2 regions of the Enterobacter sp. PL_is514 genome follow, and region 1 is predicted to be linked to the other one. Evidence: riboswitches for the same ligand, from Rfam matches in the RefSeq annotation. Region 1 holds a riboswitch; the other holds the start of a gene.
What was found. A riboswitch is a leader RNA that binds a small molecule or an ion and turns the genes downstream of it on or off. The one in region 1 is predicted to bind cobalamin.
Positions count from the first base shown of each region.

Region 2: linked by a shared signal. The riboswitch ahead of btuB (TonB-dependent vitamin B12 receptor BtuB) and the one ahead of AC0TNG_RS22665 (cobyrinate a,c-diamide synthase) in region 1 are both predicted to bind cobalamin.

Region 1 covers NZ_JBVPGN010000036.1:499,915-507,166, forward strand. Annotated here, with positions in the region: gene cobD (threonine-phosphate decarboxylase CobD) at 1-286, shown strand, start outside; gene AC0TNG_RS22655 (precorrin-2 dehydrogenase/sirohydrochlorin ferrochelatase family protein) at 291-938, shown strand; gene AC0TNG_RS22660 (L-threonine kinase) at 930-1,796, opposite strand; cobalamin riboswitch at 2,250-2,425, shown strand; gene AC0TNG_RS22665 (cobyrinate a,c-diamide synthase) at 2,526-3,905, shown strand; gene cbiB (adenosylcobinamide-phosphate synthase CbiB) at 3,902-4,861, shown strand; gene AC0TNG_RS22675 (cobalt-precorrin-8 methylmutase) at 4,874-5,506, shown strand; gene cbiD (cobalt-precorrin-5B (C(1))-methyltransferase CbiD) at 5,503-6,642, shown strand; gene AC0TNG_RS22685 (cobalt-precorrin-7 (C(5))-methyltransferase) at 6,636-7,241, shown strand; gene AC0TNG_RS22690 (decarboxylating cobalt-precorrin-6B (C(15))-methyltransferase) at 7,231-7,252, shown strand, end outside.
Region 2 covers NZ_JBVPGN010000023.1:569-7,820, forward strand. Annotated here, with positions in the region: gene murI (glutamate racemase) at 48-899, opposite strand; gene btuB (TonB-dependent vitamin B12 receptor BtuB) at 844-2,697, opposite strand; cobalamin riboswitch at 2,764-2,939, opposite strand; gene trmA (tRNA (uridine(54)-C5)-methyltransferase TrmA) at 3,044-4,144, shown strand; gene AC0TNG_RS01225 (YijD family membrane protein) at 4,234-4,593, opposite strand; gene fabR (HTH-type transcriptional repressor FabR) at 4,603-5,241, opposite strand; gene sthA (Si-specific NAD(P)(+) transhydrogenase) at 5,438-6,838, shown strand; gene oxyR (DNA-binding transcriptional regulator OxyR) at 6,812-7,252, opposite strand, start outside.

The DNA of each region.
Region 1 (7,252 bases):
TATTGCTCGCAGCCACGCCTTTATCGCCCGGGAGCGGGATTTCCTGTGGCAGGCGATGGCGCGCTTTTCATCGCTGGCGGTCTGGAATCCGCAGGCCAACTTTATTTTCTTCCGCTGTCTGCGTCCGGGTTTCGACCTGAAGGCGGCGCTGCTCGGCCATCACATTCTTATCCGCCACTGCGAAAACTATCCAGGGCTCGATCGCGACTACTACCGGATTGCCGTGCGTACCGAGGCGGAGAACCGCCGGTTTATTGCCGCGCTGACTCACGTTTTACAAGGCTAAGGCGATGGACTATTTCCCGATTTTTTGCAACCTGAAGGGGAAACGCTGCCTGATCGTCGGTGGCGGGCAGGTGGCGACGCATAAGGCGAAGGGGCTGCTGGCGGCCGGGGCGGTGCTGCATCTGGTTGCGCCCACCCTGACGCCGGAACTCGCCAGCCTGCACGCGAGCGGTGACATCGAGTGGTTTCCGGCGACGTTTTCGCCGCAGTATCTGCAGTCGTGCTGGCTGGTCATTGCCGCGACCAGCGATCCGCAGGTGAACCGTCAGGTCGCCGCGGCCGCCAGCGCGGAGCGTATCTTTTGCAATGTCACGGACGACCCTTCGGCTGCCACCTTTATCTCACCGGCCATAATCGACCATTCGCCGGTCATTATTGCGCTGAGCTGCGGGGGCAACGCGCCGGTGTACAGCAAGATCCTCAAAGCGCATGTCGCCGCCCACCTTCCTCCGGGCATGCGGGAAAGCGTGCAGCTGGCGGGGACGCTTCGTGAACGGATTAATCGCGCATGCGGTGACCGGGAGCGCAAGCGTGCATTTTGGGCCGCGTTCTTCCGGCATGCTCCGCTGCAGCAGGCTTTAGCGCAGGAGCACGAGCAAGAGGTCAGGCAGCAGGTCGAGTGGCTCATTCAGCACAGGCTGCTGTCAGAGTAGCGTCACGCCGCCTTTTACCATCCGCAGCAGGTGTTGTTCAGGCCAGTGGCGGGTGAGCTGTTTTTTTACCAGCAGCCATTTCACATAATCGACATCGTCTTTATTTCTGTCCAGCATCAGACCCACGACGCTGCCGCTGTGCGCCACGTTCACCCCGTAAATATCGCACTCCTCCACCAGTGAGAGCAGTGCGTCAAAATCCGGTTTAGGCAACAGCGTCTGGCTGGCGATGGCGCTGAGGGTGGCCGCTTCGCCCATCCGATAAGGGTTTTGCGTTATGCAGGACTCCTGGACTTTACCCCACGCGCGTTCCAGCGCTGGCGCACCGGCCAGTAGCCCCGCCTGACGCGGGATGCGGTGGTAATCTGCCGTACGCAGCGTTTGCGGACTTTCCAGAACGAGCAGGTCGAGAGCGGGCTGGGCGTGGCAGGCGATCTGCGTGGAAGCGTCGTTATGATCGAAAAGGGTCAACTGGCGAAACACGGTGCTGTCGGTGGGTTCGAGCGAAACACAAAGCATTGCCAGCGTGCTTTCGTCGAGCTGACGCCCCAGATGGTGGGCGGTGGCGACGGCGGTGGCGGCGATATCCGCGGTGCTGCTGGCCATCCCTTTGGCAACCGGGATGGTCGAGTGCACGTCAATGCGGATATCCTGGCTTAGCTGCGCCGGATAATGCCAGTGCTGCAACAATCGCTCGACCATCGCGCGCGACAGCGGGCGTTCATCCGCCACGGGTGAGCCGTGGCTCACCTCAACGGTGCTGTACCATTCGACAGGGCAGGAGACCAGCTTCTCACTGCCCAAAATCCAGCCCTGGATAAGCTCACCGCACGACGCGGGGCATTGCGCAACAGCCACGTTTCCACCTTACTGGTCAGAAATTTCTGGAGCATAGTGTCATGAGGATATTCCTCTTACCTTGATATACCGCAAATTCCGACCTGGATAGTCTCCATATTATTTTGCGATCCTGCTGAACGCGTAATGCATCAATGAAATCACACTGACTTACGTTGGGCAGCAATATTATGTTTTTGCCGGGCTTTAATATCCTGATGAATTTTGATCACAATAAAATGAAAAAATATCAAGTAGTGCAATAACTTGTCATAGAACAATAAATATTGAGATTTTAAGCGTGATTATCTTTGCTTTTTATTTTTTGTGATAAAACGTTGAGTTATTGAGAAAGGCGTCAATTATTCTGGCGCCACGTTTTACTCAGCATGGTTTTCATTTGCGGTTAAGTAATTGCCTAAGGTGAATTGAAACGCCGTAAATAGCATTGCTGTTTTGAGAACGAACTCTTTCTCATAATGTAAGCCGACAGGTTTTGCCACATTTGTGGCAGGGAAGGGGGTGACAATCCCCCGCAGCCCCCGCTGCTGTGATGCTGACGACCCCGTAATGACCACTGATCGCGAGATTGGGAAGGACGGGCGAGGAGGACGCTAAGCCAGAAGACCTGCCTGTCGGGAACGTTCAACAACTTCGGTGGGAAGTGGGTTGTACTGATGCATCATACAGTCGAAAGACTGGGACGACGTGTATCTATACCTCCCAACCACCCTGGACAGGATCGGGGTCATGGCGGCAAAGCAGTACGCGTTTGTTCTGGCAGGTACCGGAAGCGGTTGTGGTAAAACCACGGTGACGCTTGGCCTGTTGAGTCTGTTAAAACAGCGTGGATTACGCGTCCAGCCGTATAAAGTGGGCCCTGACTATCTTGATACCGGCTGGCATACCAAAGTCAGCGGCACCTCCTCCCGCAACCTCGACAGCTTCATGCTTCCTGAGCCAATACTCAACGCGCTGTTTTGCGAGCATATGCAGCAGGCGGATATCGCGGTCATTGAAGGCGTGATGGGGCTGTATGACGGCTACGGCACCGATCCGAACTATTGCAGCACCGCCGCGATGGCAAAACAGCTGGGCTGTCCGGTGGTTCTGCTGGTGGACGGCAAGGCGGTTTCTACGTCGATTGCCGCGACCGTAATGGGCTTTCAGCGGTTCGATTCTACCCTCAATATTGCCGGGGTGATTGTCAATCGCGTCAACAGCGAATCACATTATCAGCTGCTCAAAACGGCCATTGAGCACTACTGCACGCTACCCGTCCTGGGCTATGTGCCGCACGTTGAGGGCGTCGGGTTGCCCGAACGCCATCTTGGGTTGGTCACCGCCCGGGAGTCGGCCGCGGACCCGCAGACCTGGCAAAATTTTGCCTCCATTCTTGAACGTACGCTGGATATCGAACAACTTCTCGCGCTCAGCCAGATGGCGTCGCTACCGCAGGGCGCCTGGCCCGCGCGCCCTGACGGGGACGCCGGGCGCGGTTTAACGCTCGCGATGGCCGATGACGAGGCCTTCAACTTCTATTACCCGGATAACATCACGCTGCTTGAACGTACCGGGGTCGACATTATCCGCTTTAGCCCGCTGCGTGATAGCCGCTTACCTGACTGCCAGATGGTCTGGCTCGGGGGCGGTTACCCGGAGCTGCATGCGGCACGGCTTGCGGAAAACACCGCGATGCTCGCCAGCCTGCGGGAGGCGCATCGGCGCGGGGTGGCGATCTACGCCGAGTGCGGTGGGCTGATGTACCTCGGCAGCACGCTGGAAGATAGCGAGGGGGTCACCCACCGGATGGCCAATATTATCCCCGGCCACAGCAGGATGGGTAAACGGCTGACCCGTTTTGGCTATTGTGAGGCGCAGGCGCGCCAGCCCACGCTGCTGGCCGATAGCGGGGAGGTGCTGCGTGGGCATGAGTTTCACTATTCCGACTTCTCCCCCCAAACCCCTGCGGTACTGGCGTGCCGCAAAGTGCGTGATGGCGTGACGATGCAGGAATGGGCGGGTGGCTGGCAGGTTGGCAACACGTTCGCAAGCTACCTGCACCTCCACTTTGCCCAACGCCCCACGATGCTCAGCCGCTGGCTGACGGCGGCGAGGGGGGCGCTATGACCCTGATGGCATGGTGCGTCGCGTGGCTGCTCGATGTCATCATCGGCGACCCGCAACGCTGGCCGCATCCGGTGCGCTGGATAGGCAACCTGATCAATGCGGTGCAGCGGGGTGTTCGCCGCTGCTGCCATAGCGACGCGGCGTTACGCATTGGCGGCGGCGTCATGTGGCTGGCCGTCGTGGGGCTGACCTGGGGCATAGCCTGGGGCGTGCTGGCGTTCGGACGGTGGGTGCATCCCTGGCTGGGCTGGGCGATTGAGGTGTGGATGATATTTACCGTGCTGGCCGGGCGCAGTCTGGCAAACGCCGCGCGGGACGTTGAACGCCCGCTGCGGGCAGGCGACCTTGATGAAAGCCGCGAAAAGCTCTCCTGGATAGTGGGGCGCGATACCTCTCAGCTTCAGCCGGAACAGATCAACCGGGCGGTGGTGGAGACCGTCGCGGAGAACACGGTCGACGGCGTTATCGCCCCGCTGTTCTTCCTCCTGCTGGGCGGCGCGCCGCTGGCGATGGCCTATAAGGCGGTGAATACCCTCGATTCAATGGTGGGCTACAAGCATGAAAAATACCGCGCGATCGGCATGGTCAGCGCCCGTATGGATGACGTGGCGAACGCTATCCCCGCGCGCCTGAGCTGGCTCTTGCTGAGCGTTGCGGCGTGGCTATGCCGCGAGGATCCCTCCCGCGCGCTGCGCGTCGGCTGGCGCGACCGCTACAACCACAGCAGCCCCAACTGCGCGTGGGCTGAAGCGACGGTTGCCGGTGCGCTGGGCATCCGGCTTGGCGGACCCAACACCTATTTTGGCCAGCGCGTGGAAAAGCCGTGGATCGGCGACGCGCTGCGCCCGATTGCGGTAGACGACATTTCCCGAACGATTCGACTGATGTGGGTTTCCTCCACCCTGGCGCTGGCGCTGTTTATCGCAGCACGCTGGCTGATGGCTGGCGCGGCCTGAGGACAAAAGACAATGCAATACATCCAGCAACCCCAGGCGATTGAAGCCAAAAGTTTCGACATCATTGGCGAAATCATTCGCGAAACGCGGCCGGAGTACCGGTTCGCCAGCCCGCTGCATGAGGCGATCGTCAAGCGGGTGATCCATACCACCGCAGATTTTGACTGGCTGGATATTCTCTGGTTTTCAGATGACGCGCTGGATCAGCTTTGCGCGGCGCTCCGTCGCCCGTCCGTTATCTATACCGATACCACGATGGCGCTCTCCGGGATCAACAAAACGCTGCTGGCCACGTTCGGGGGCGAATGCCGCTGCTATATCAGCGACCCGCGGGTGGTGGCGCAGGCAAAGGCCCAGGGAATCACCCGCTCGATGGCGGCCGTGGATATCGCCGTGACGGAAGAGAGCGAGAAGATCTTTGTCTTTGGCAATGCGCCCACGGCGCTGTTTCGCCTGCTTGAGCATGATGTTGCCGTCAGCGGCGTGGTGGGCGTCCCGGTGGGGTTTGTGGGGGCGGCGGAATCGAAAGAGGCGCTGACGCACAGCCATTTGCCCGCGATTGCGGCACTCGGGCGCAAAGGCGGCAGCAATGTGGCGGCGGCGATTGTAAACGCCATGCTCTATTACCTGCAGGGGGCGCGATGAGCGATTCCACCTTCGATGCCCCGGTATGGCATAACGGGAAGGCATTACGTAAAGGCTACACCACCGGCTCCTGCGCGACCGCGGCAGCGAAAGTCGCCGCACTGATGGTGCTGCGCCAGCACCTCATTCATCAGGTCTCCATTGTGACACCCTCCGGCGTCTCGCTGTGTCTGAACGTGGAATCGCCGCACATTGAAGGGCAGCAGGCGATTGCGGCCATCCGCAAAGACGGCGGTGATGACGTTGACGCCACCCACGGCATGCTGATTTTCGCCCGCGTGACGCTCAACGACAGCGGCGAGATTACGCTGGCGGGCGGCGAGGGCGTGGGGACCGTGACGCGCAAAGGCATCGGCCTGCCCATCGGCAGCGCGGCGATCAACCGCACGCCGCGTCACACCATTGAGTCCGCCGTGCGCGAGGCGATTGGCCCGACGCGCGGGGCCAACGTGGAAATCTTCGCCCCTGAAGGCGAAGAGCGTGCGCAGAAAACCTACAACTCACGCCTCGGGATCCTGGGCGGTATTTCGATCATCGGCACCACCGGCATTGTCACGCCGATGTCAGAGGAGAGCTGGAAACGCTCGCTTTCTCTGGAGCTGGAGATTAAACGCGCGGCCGGGCTGGAGCGGGTCGTGCTGGTGCCGGGCAATCATGGCGAGCGCTTTGTGCGCGAGCAGATGGGCATTGATCAAGATGTCGTGGTCACCATGAGCAACTTTGTCGGCTACATGATCGAAGAGGCGGTGCGGCTGGGGTTTCGCCAGATAGTGCTGGTCGGCCATCCCGGCAAGCTCATCAAAATTGCCGCCGGGATATTCCACACCCACAGCCATATCGCCGATGCGCGCATGGAAACGCTGGTGGCGCATCTGGCGCTGCTCGGTGCGCCGCTGGAATTACTCACCGTCGTCAGCGAGTGCGATACCACCGAAGCGGCGATGGAACACATCGAAACCTGGGGTTTTCAGGCGCTTTACAGCCATCTCGCCGAACGGATCTGCCTGCGCGTAATGCAGATGCTGCGCTTTACCAAAAATCCGCCGACCTGTGACGCCATTCTGTTTTCCTTTGATAACCAGGTGCTGGGCAGCAACCGCCCGGTCGAGGCGATTGCCCGGGCGCTGCAATGTTAACGGTCGTGGGAATGGGGCCTGCGGGATTGCGCCTGATGACGCCCGCCGCGCGTGAAGCGATCGATCGCGCCGATGCGCTGGTCGGCGGAAAACGCCATCTGCTGCAGTTCCCGGCGTTTTGCGGCGAGACGTTTGTCCTGGGGGCCAACATTCCGGCGCTGCTGGCCTGGGTTGAGGCACGTCAGGAGAAAAAGGTGGTGATTGTGGCCTCCGGCGATCCGCTCTTTTACGGCATCGGATCGCGGATGGTGGCGCATTTCGGTATGGCGCGCGTGCGCATTATTCCCGGTATCAGCGCGGTGCAGTACCTGTGCGCGCAGGCGGGCATTGATATGAATGAGATGTGGCTCACCAGCAGCCATGGCCGCAACGTGAACGTTGACGAGCTGGCACGGCATCGCAAAGTGGCGATGGTCACCGATAGCCAGTATGGGCCGAAAGAGATTGCCGCGCAGCTGGTGGCGCGCGGGAAGGGCCATCGCTGGATGGTGATTGGTGAAAACCTGGCGATGGAAAATGAACGGATCCACTGGCTGCCCGTCAGTGAGGTCAGTGCCGACTATGAGATGAATGCGGTGGTGATCCTCGATGAAAGATGAACTGTTTCTGC
Region 2 (7,252 bases), on a different contig from region 1:
TCTTTTAAAAAAAACTTTCAACCGTCTCTTTTTTGCTCAAAACCGTGCTACAGCGCCAGTTTTTCGAGCGTTTCAAAGCCATAACGGCGTAAAACGGGTAAAAGTTGCTCAGTCTCTTTCGTGATGGCCATACAAAACGCGATATTCGCATCGGTAGATTTCGCATCCGGCGCTTCATGCTCCAGCAACCAGGCCGTACGACGGGCAATAGCCGCACCGGAATCCACAAGGCGTGTCCCCTCCGGCAGCACCTCCAGTAGCTCTTCCTGTAATAGCGGGAAGTGAGTACAACCCAGCACAACGGTATCCGGAGGTTCGGGCATCCGCAGCCACGGACGTAGAATACGACGCAGCTCCTCGAGTGATACCGCCTTGCCATGCAGCTTCGCTTCAGCCATCTCCACCAGCTCAGCCGAACCCAGCATCGCTATCTGGCATTCGTTTGCAAAACGGTCGATCAGCTCGCGGGTATAAGGACGCTTTACCGTACCTCGCGTGGCCAGCAAGCCCACAATGCCGTTCGCCGTCAGACGCGCGGCAGGCTTTATTGCAGGAACGACGCCCACAACCGGGAACTGGAATTTTTCACGCAGGGCGGGAAGAGAAACGGTGCTCGCCGTATTACAGGCGATGACGGCCAGCGCAAGGGGATAGCGCTTTTGTACCGCAGTGACGATTTCCACCACACGCTCAACAATAAAATCTTCGCTCTTTTCCCCGTACGGGAAAGCGACGTTATCGAAGGCGTAGATGTAATGGAGATCCGGCAGAAGATGCCGAATCTCATCATAGACCGAAAGCCCACCGACGCCGGAATCAAACACCAGCACGGTGGGACGCGGATTAGAAGGTGTAGCTGCCAGACAAGGTGTATTCCCGTCCTGCAGTTTGGTAGCCATAAACTGTCTCGTAATCTTTATCGAACAGATTGGCTATTTTACCACGAACTGTGAGATGTGAGGTGACAGGATACGAAACTGCGACATCCCACAGACTGACACCGCCCATTTTCACGCGTTCTGACGAATAGGTGTCTGGATCAATCGCGACATCATAGCGGGTGCCCAGATAACGATAGGCAAGGTTCCAGTCGAGATCCCATACCTGCCAGTCAAGCTGGTACTTAACCTGCTGTTTAGAACGGCGGGCCAGTACTTCGTTGGTTTTGGCATTACGCGGGTCGACATAATCATAGGAAATCTGATGTCCGACCGGGCCAGTATCGAACTGTGCCGTCGCTTCCACACCTTTAATACGTGCTTCGTCAACGTTGTAGTAACGATACGTATGCGGATCGCTGCTAATAAGATTATCAATGTCATTGCGATAACCGGTGATACGCCAGTTGACCGGTCCCGTCAGGCCTTCAAAGCCCCCTTCCCACTGCTTACTCTCCTCCGGTTTAAGGTCCGGATTACCGTAAGAGGCACTGTGGATTTGGCTCATGGTCGGTGCTTTAAAAGCGGTACCGTAGGAGGCAATGACGCGATAGCCCTCCACAAACTCCCACGCTGCGCTGGTTTGCCACGTGCCATGGTTGCCGAAGTTAGAGTTATCGTCATTACGCGCCGCCGCTTCCAGCGTCACGCTGCTGAACTGCTGCATCGCCGAAACAAAGACGCCGGTATTGCGTTGCTCGTAACCTTTCTCCAGATAGCCCGTTCCAGCCTGGGTCTTCTGCTTTTGCCAGTCCAGACCTGCGCCAATGTTGCCGTGACCGACTTCTACGGTGTTGAGCCATTGGGTGGTGTACTGCTTCACGTCATCCATGGTGGCGGAATCAGCGTAACGCCCTTTCTTCGGATCATAGTTCTGATCTTTACTGCGACCGTAACCCGCCACCAGCTGTGACTGGAAAATCCCCCGGTTGTAACGCAGACCGGTATCCCAGTTCTGGCTGTAGAGCTGGCGAGTATCAGGTCGTCCATCCACCATAAAGTTGGCGTCGTAGTGATCGTAACCGTCATACGCGGTGCGGTTGTCATAACCAAAGCCACGGAAGAAGCCGCTCACGCTGTCGGTAATCTGCTGTTCCACGGAGCCGTACAGCGATTTACTCATAAAGCCATCGCGGTCAGGCTGGCGCGGCGCATCTTTTGCAGCGATGTCAAAACCCCGGGTATAGGTGTAGTTACCGGCCATGGTGATTTTGGTTTTATCCAGCACCTGCTGGAAGGCGCCATCATAGGTCTGGTAACCCTTAGAGCCAACACCCGCTGAGATTTCTGCACCCGGCTTATCACGTCCGGTAATGATGTTAATCACGCCACCAATCGCGTCGGAGCCATACAGGGCTGAACGCGGACCACGGATGTACTCAATACGCTGAATCAGCGAGGTCGGGATTTGGCTCAGATCGGGAACGTTGCTGATCCCGGCGTTATTCAAAGGAATACCGTCAACCAGCACCAGCACATGGCGAGATTCCGTTCCGCGAATAAAAGTCGAAGAGTTCGAGCCCATTCCACCGCTTTGCGCGATATCCACGCCTGGCAGACGTGACATGATTTCCACCACGCTCTTTGCCTGCCAGCGCTCAATGTCTTCACGCGTCACGACGGACGTCGGTGCCAGAACAGTTTTTGCCGGTTGTTCAAAACGATTTGCCGTCACCACCAACGAGTCGGCGCTGTCCTGCGCCCAGCCCGAAAATGCCGTGACGGACAACGCCGTCAACAGCGATACTTTTTTAATCATTGTTAAAGCATCCACAATATAAGAAGGATGCCGCAGGCCTCATCGATAGCACGCGATGATGAAACCAAATGCGACGTGATCCCGGCAGGTCTTCGGGCTAGGTGGCTATATAAGGATGAAGACTTCCCATTTACACAGTGTCTACAACGCTCATCCCGCCAGTCTTTACCGCTGCGCGTCAGCTCCAGATTTACACTGGATTCCCTTTTCACTCTCAGGAGACCGGAAACAGAATGCTACAATTAGACACGTATGGATGTCCAGACAGCTATTGGCCATTAAATCTGGACATCCCCTGAACAATGCCTACAATCGCCGCGTAATTCTTTATCACTCAGGACGCATCATGACCCCAGAACACCTCCCGACAGAACAGTACGACGCGCAGCTGGCAGAGAAAGTTGTCCGCCTGCAAAGTATGATGACGCCTTTCAACGCGCCCGTTCCCGAGGTGTTCCGCTCTCCTGTCAGCCACTACCGCATGCGCGCCGAGTTCCGCATCTGGCACGACGGTGACGACCTGTACCACATCATTTTCGATCAGCAGACAAAGTCCCGTATCCGCGTGGACAGCTTTCCGGCGGCGAGCGAGCTCATTAACCAGTTAATGACGCTGATAATGGACGGTGTGCGTAACAATCCGGTACTGCGTAACAAGCTTTTCCAGATTGACTACCTGACCACGCAAAGCAATCAGGCGATTGTCTCTCTCCTGTATCACAAAGCGCTTAACGACGAGTGGCGCGAGCAGGCGGAAGCGCTGCGCGATGCGCTGCGCGCGCAGAACATCAACGTTCACCTGATTGGCCGCGCGACCAAAACCAAAATCATGCTGGATCAGGACTACATCGACGAGCGCCTGCCGGTAGCGGGTAGAGAGATGGTTTACCGTCAGGTCGAGAACAGCTTCACCCAGCCGAACGCCGCGATGAACGTGCAGATGCTGGAGTGGGCGCTGAAGGCGACGGAAGGGTCAACGGGCGATCTGCTTGAGCTCTACTGCGGTAACGGCAACTTCTCGCTGGCGCTGGCGCGTAACTTCGATCGCGTGCTGGCAACGGAAATCGCCAAGCCGTCGGTGGCCGCCGCGCAGTACAACATTGCCGCCAACCATATCGACAACGTGCAGATCATTCGCATGGCCGCTGAAGAGTTTACCCAGGCCATGAATGGCGTTCGCCAGTTTAACCGCCTGGAAGGTATCGATCTGAAGAGCTACCAGTGTGAGACGATTTTTGTCGACCCGCCGCGCAGTGGCCTGGACAGCGAAACAGAGAAGATGGTGCAGGCGTACCCGCGTATTTTGTACATCTCCTGTAACCCGGAGACGCTGTGCAAGAATCTCGAAACATTAGGCCAGACGCACAGTATTGAACGTCTGGCGCTGTTCGATCAGTTCCCGTATACGCACCATATGGAGTGCGGTGTACTCCTCACGGCGAAGTAATATGGCCTTGTAGGGCAGGTAAGCGAAGTGCCACCTGCCAAAAAAGCCGGATGACGCTTCGCTTATCCGGCCTACAATGACAAAACCCTTTACTCTGGTAACTGGCTCTTACGGCTACGCATGCGCGAGCCAATCCAGAACACCAGCGCCACAGACAGTACCGCAGGGAAGAAGTTAGAGCCGATATCCGGATATTCCGCGCGAACCACGGTGCTGTACAGCAATACGCCCAGAATAAAGCAGGCGGCGGCCAGCCCCGGTAACCCCACCGGCATGGTGCGGTTCAGGTAGCGTTGATGCAGGCAATAAACCGTCAGCACCAGCGCAATAAGCGGGAAAATCGAAAACGGCACGATTGAGCTAAAAATAGCGGCAAACGTACCATTAATGGATAAGCCAGCGATCAATGCCAGCAACAGCGTCCCTTTATCCTGACCTGACTGTTTCATTACTCACCTTCACTCTTCGGTTTGATGTGCCAGTTTCTCTTGTTCACGGCGATACCAGTAGTACGCGCCTTTGGAGATCATCCTGAGCTGTAATACCAGTCGCTCTTCGAGCTGCTTGCGTTGTTCAATGCTGACATCCAGCGCTTCGGCACCCGCGCTGAATACAATCGTCACCATCGCCTCGGCCTGTGCTTCAGTAAACGCACGCGGCATATGGTTTTCGAGTTCAAGATAGTCGGCAAGTTCCGCGATGAAGTGCTGAATTTCGCGCGCGACGGCGGCACGAAACGCTGCCGAGGTGCCCGAACGCTCGCGCAGAAGCAGACGAAACGCGTTGGGATTGTTGCCGATAAATTCCATAAAGGTCGACACGGAGGTGCGGATCACGCTGCCCCCTTTGGCGATACGCTGACGCGCCTGGCGCATCAGCTGACGCAGCATCAGGCCGCTCTCGTCGACCATGGTCAGGCCCAGTTCATCCACATCACGGAAGTGACGATAGAAGGACGTTGGCGCAATCCCGGCCTCGCGTGCGACTTCGCGCAGGCTCAAACTGGCAAAACTCCGCTCGGCACTCAGTTGACTGAATGCGGCTTCCACCAGCGAACGCCGGGTTTTCTCTTTTTGTTGTGCTCTTACGCCCATCACGATAGTTGAATCCTTCCAAAGGCCTGATGGCACTATACCAGAGAATAAAATTAATCTGTTTGCCTGGCTTTGTGAATGATTGTTTACGTGCGGTTTGTGCTCCACTGCCGGAAAAAAGCACAACGATAATTGGGTTACTCTGGCAATGATGTTATGATTCTGTTGCTTTTATGTATAAGAACAGGTAAGCCTTGCCATGCCACATTCCTACGATTACGACGCAATAGTTATTGGTTCCGGCCCCGGCGGCGAAGGCGCTGCTATGGGTCTGGTGAAACAGGGAGCCAGAGTAGCGGTCATCGAGCGCTACCATAATGTCGGCGGCGGTTGCACCCACTGGGGCACCATCCCTTCGAAAGCCCTCCGCCACGCCGTTAGCCGCATTATCGAATTTAACCAGAACCCTCTTTACAGCGACCATTCCCGACTTCTTCGTTCATCTTTTGCCGACATCCTGAATCACGCGGATACCGTCATTAACCAGCAGACGCGTATGCGTCAGGGGTTTTATGAGCGTAACCACTGCGAAATTTTGCAGGGCAACGCGCATTTTGTGGATGAACACACCCTGGCACTCGAATGCCACGACGGGTCGGTTGAAACTATTACCGCTGAAAAATTTGTGATTGCCTGCGGTTCACGCCCATACCATCCGGCCGACGTGGACTTCTCGCACCCGCGCGTCTACGACAGCGATTCGATTCTGAGCCTGCACCATGAACCCCGCCACGTCATTATCTATGGCGCAGGAGTTATTGGCTGCGAATATGCGTCGATCTTCCGCGGAATGGACGTCAAAGTTGACCTGATCAACACCCGCGACCGCCTGCTGGCGTTCCTCGATCAGGAAATGTCAGATTCGCTCTCCTACCACTTCTGGAACAGCGGCGTGGTCATTCGCCACAACGAAGAGTACGAGAAGATCGAAGGCTGTGACGACGGGGTGATCATGCACCTGAAGTCCGGCAAGAAGCTGAAAGCAGACTGCCTGCTGTACGCCAACGGCCGAACCGGCAACACCGATTCCCTGCAGCTGGAAAATATCGGACTTGAGACCGACAGCCGCGGTCAGCTGAAGGTCAACAGCATGTATCAGACCGCCCTGCCACACGTTTACGCGGTCGGCGACGTGATTGGCTACCCAAGCCTGGCCTCAGCCGCTTACGACCAGGGACGCATTGCCGCACAGGCGCTGGTAAAAGGCGAAGCGACGGCGCATCTGATTGAAGATATCCCGACGGGCATCTACACCATCCCGGAAATCAGTTCCGTAGGGAAAACCGAGCAGCAGCTGACGTCTATGAAGGTGCCTTACGAGGTGGGTCGTGCGCAGTTTAAACATCTGGCGCGGGCGCAAATCGTGGGGATGAGCGTGGGAACGCTGAAGATCCTGTTCCACCGCGAGACGAAAGAGATCCTCGGGATTCACTGCTTTGGTGAACGCGCCGCGGAAATCATTCATATCGGACAGGCGATAATGGAGCAGAAAGGTGGTGGTAACACCATTGAGTACTTCGTTAACACCACCTTTAACTACCCGACCATGGCGGAAGCCTACCGGGTAGCGGCACTAAACGGCCTGAACCGCCTGTTTTAACGCGCTGTCGAAATGGCCATCCATCGAACCACGGATGGCCTCTGCCAGCTGCTCATAGCGGCTGCGCAGCGGTGAACCCGGACGATATACCAGGCCGATAGTGCGACGCGGCTCCGGCTTGATGCACGGCAAATAGACCACGCCATCACGCTTACGCTCGCGCGGCACGGCCAGCGCAGGCAGCAGCGTTATACCGCTTCCCGCCGCGACCATGTTACGCAGCGTTTCCAGGCTGGTTGCGCGGAAATGGGTATCCTCATCCGCACCCGCTTCGAAGCAGAAGCCCATCGCCTGGTCGCGCAGGCAGTGGCCATCTTCCAGCATCAGCAGCTTTTCACCCGCCAGATCGGCCATCGGCACGCGATCGCGGTTCGCCCACGGGTGATCTTCATAGATCGCCAGCATCATCGGCTC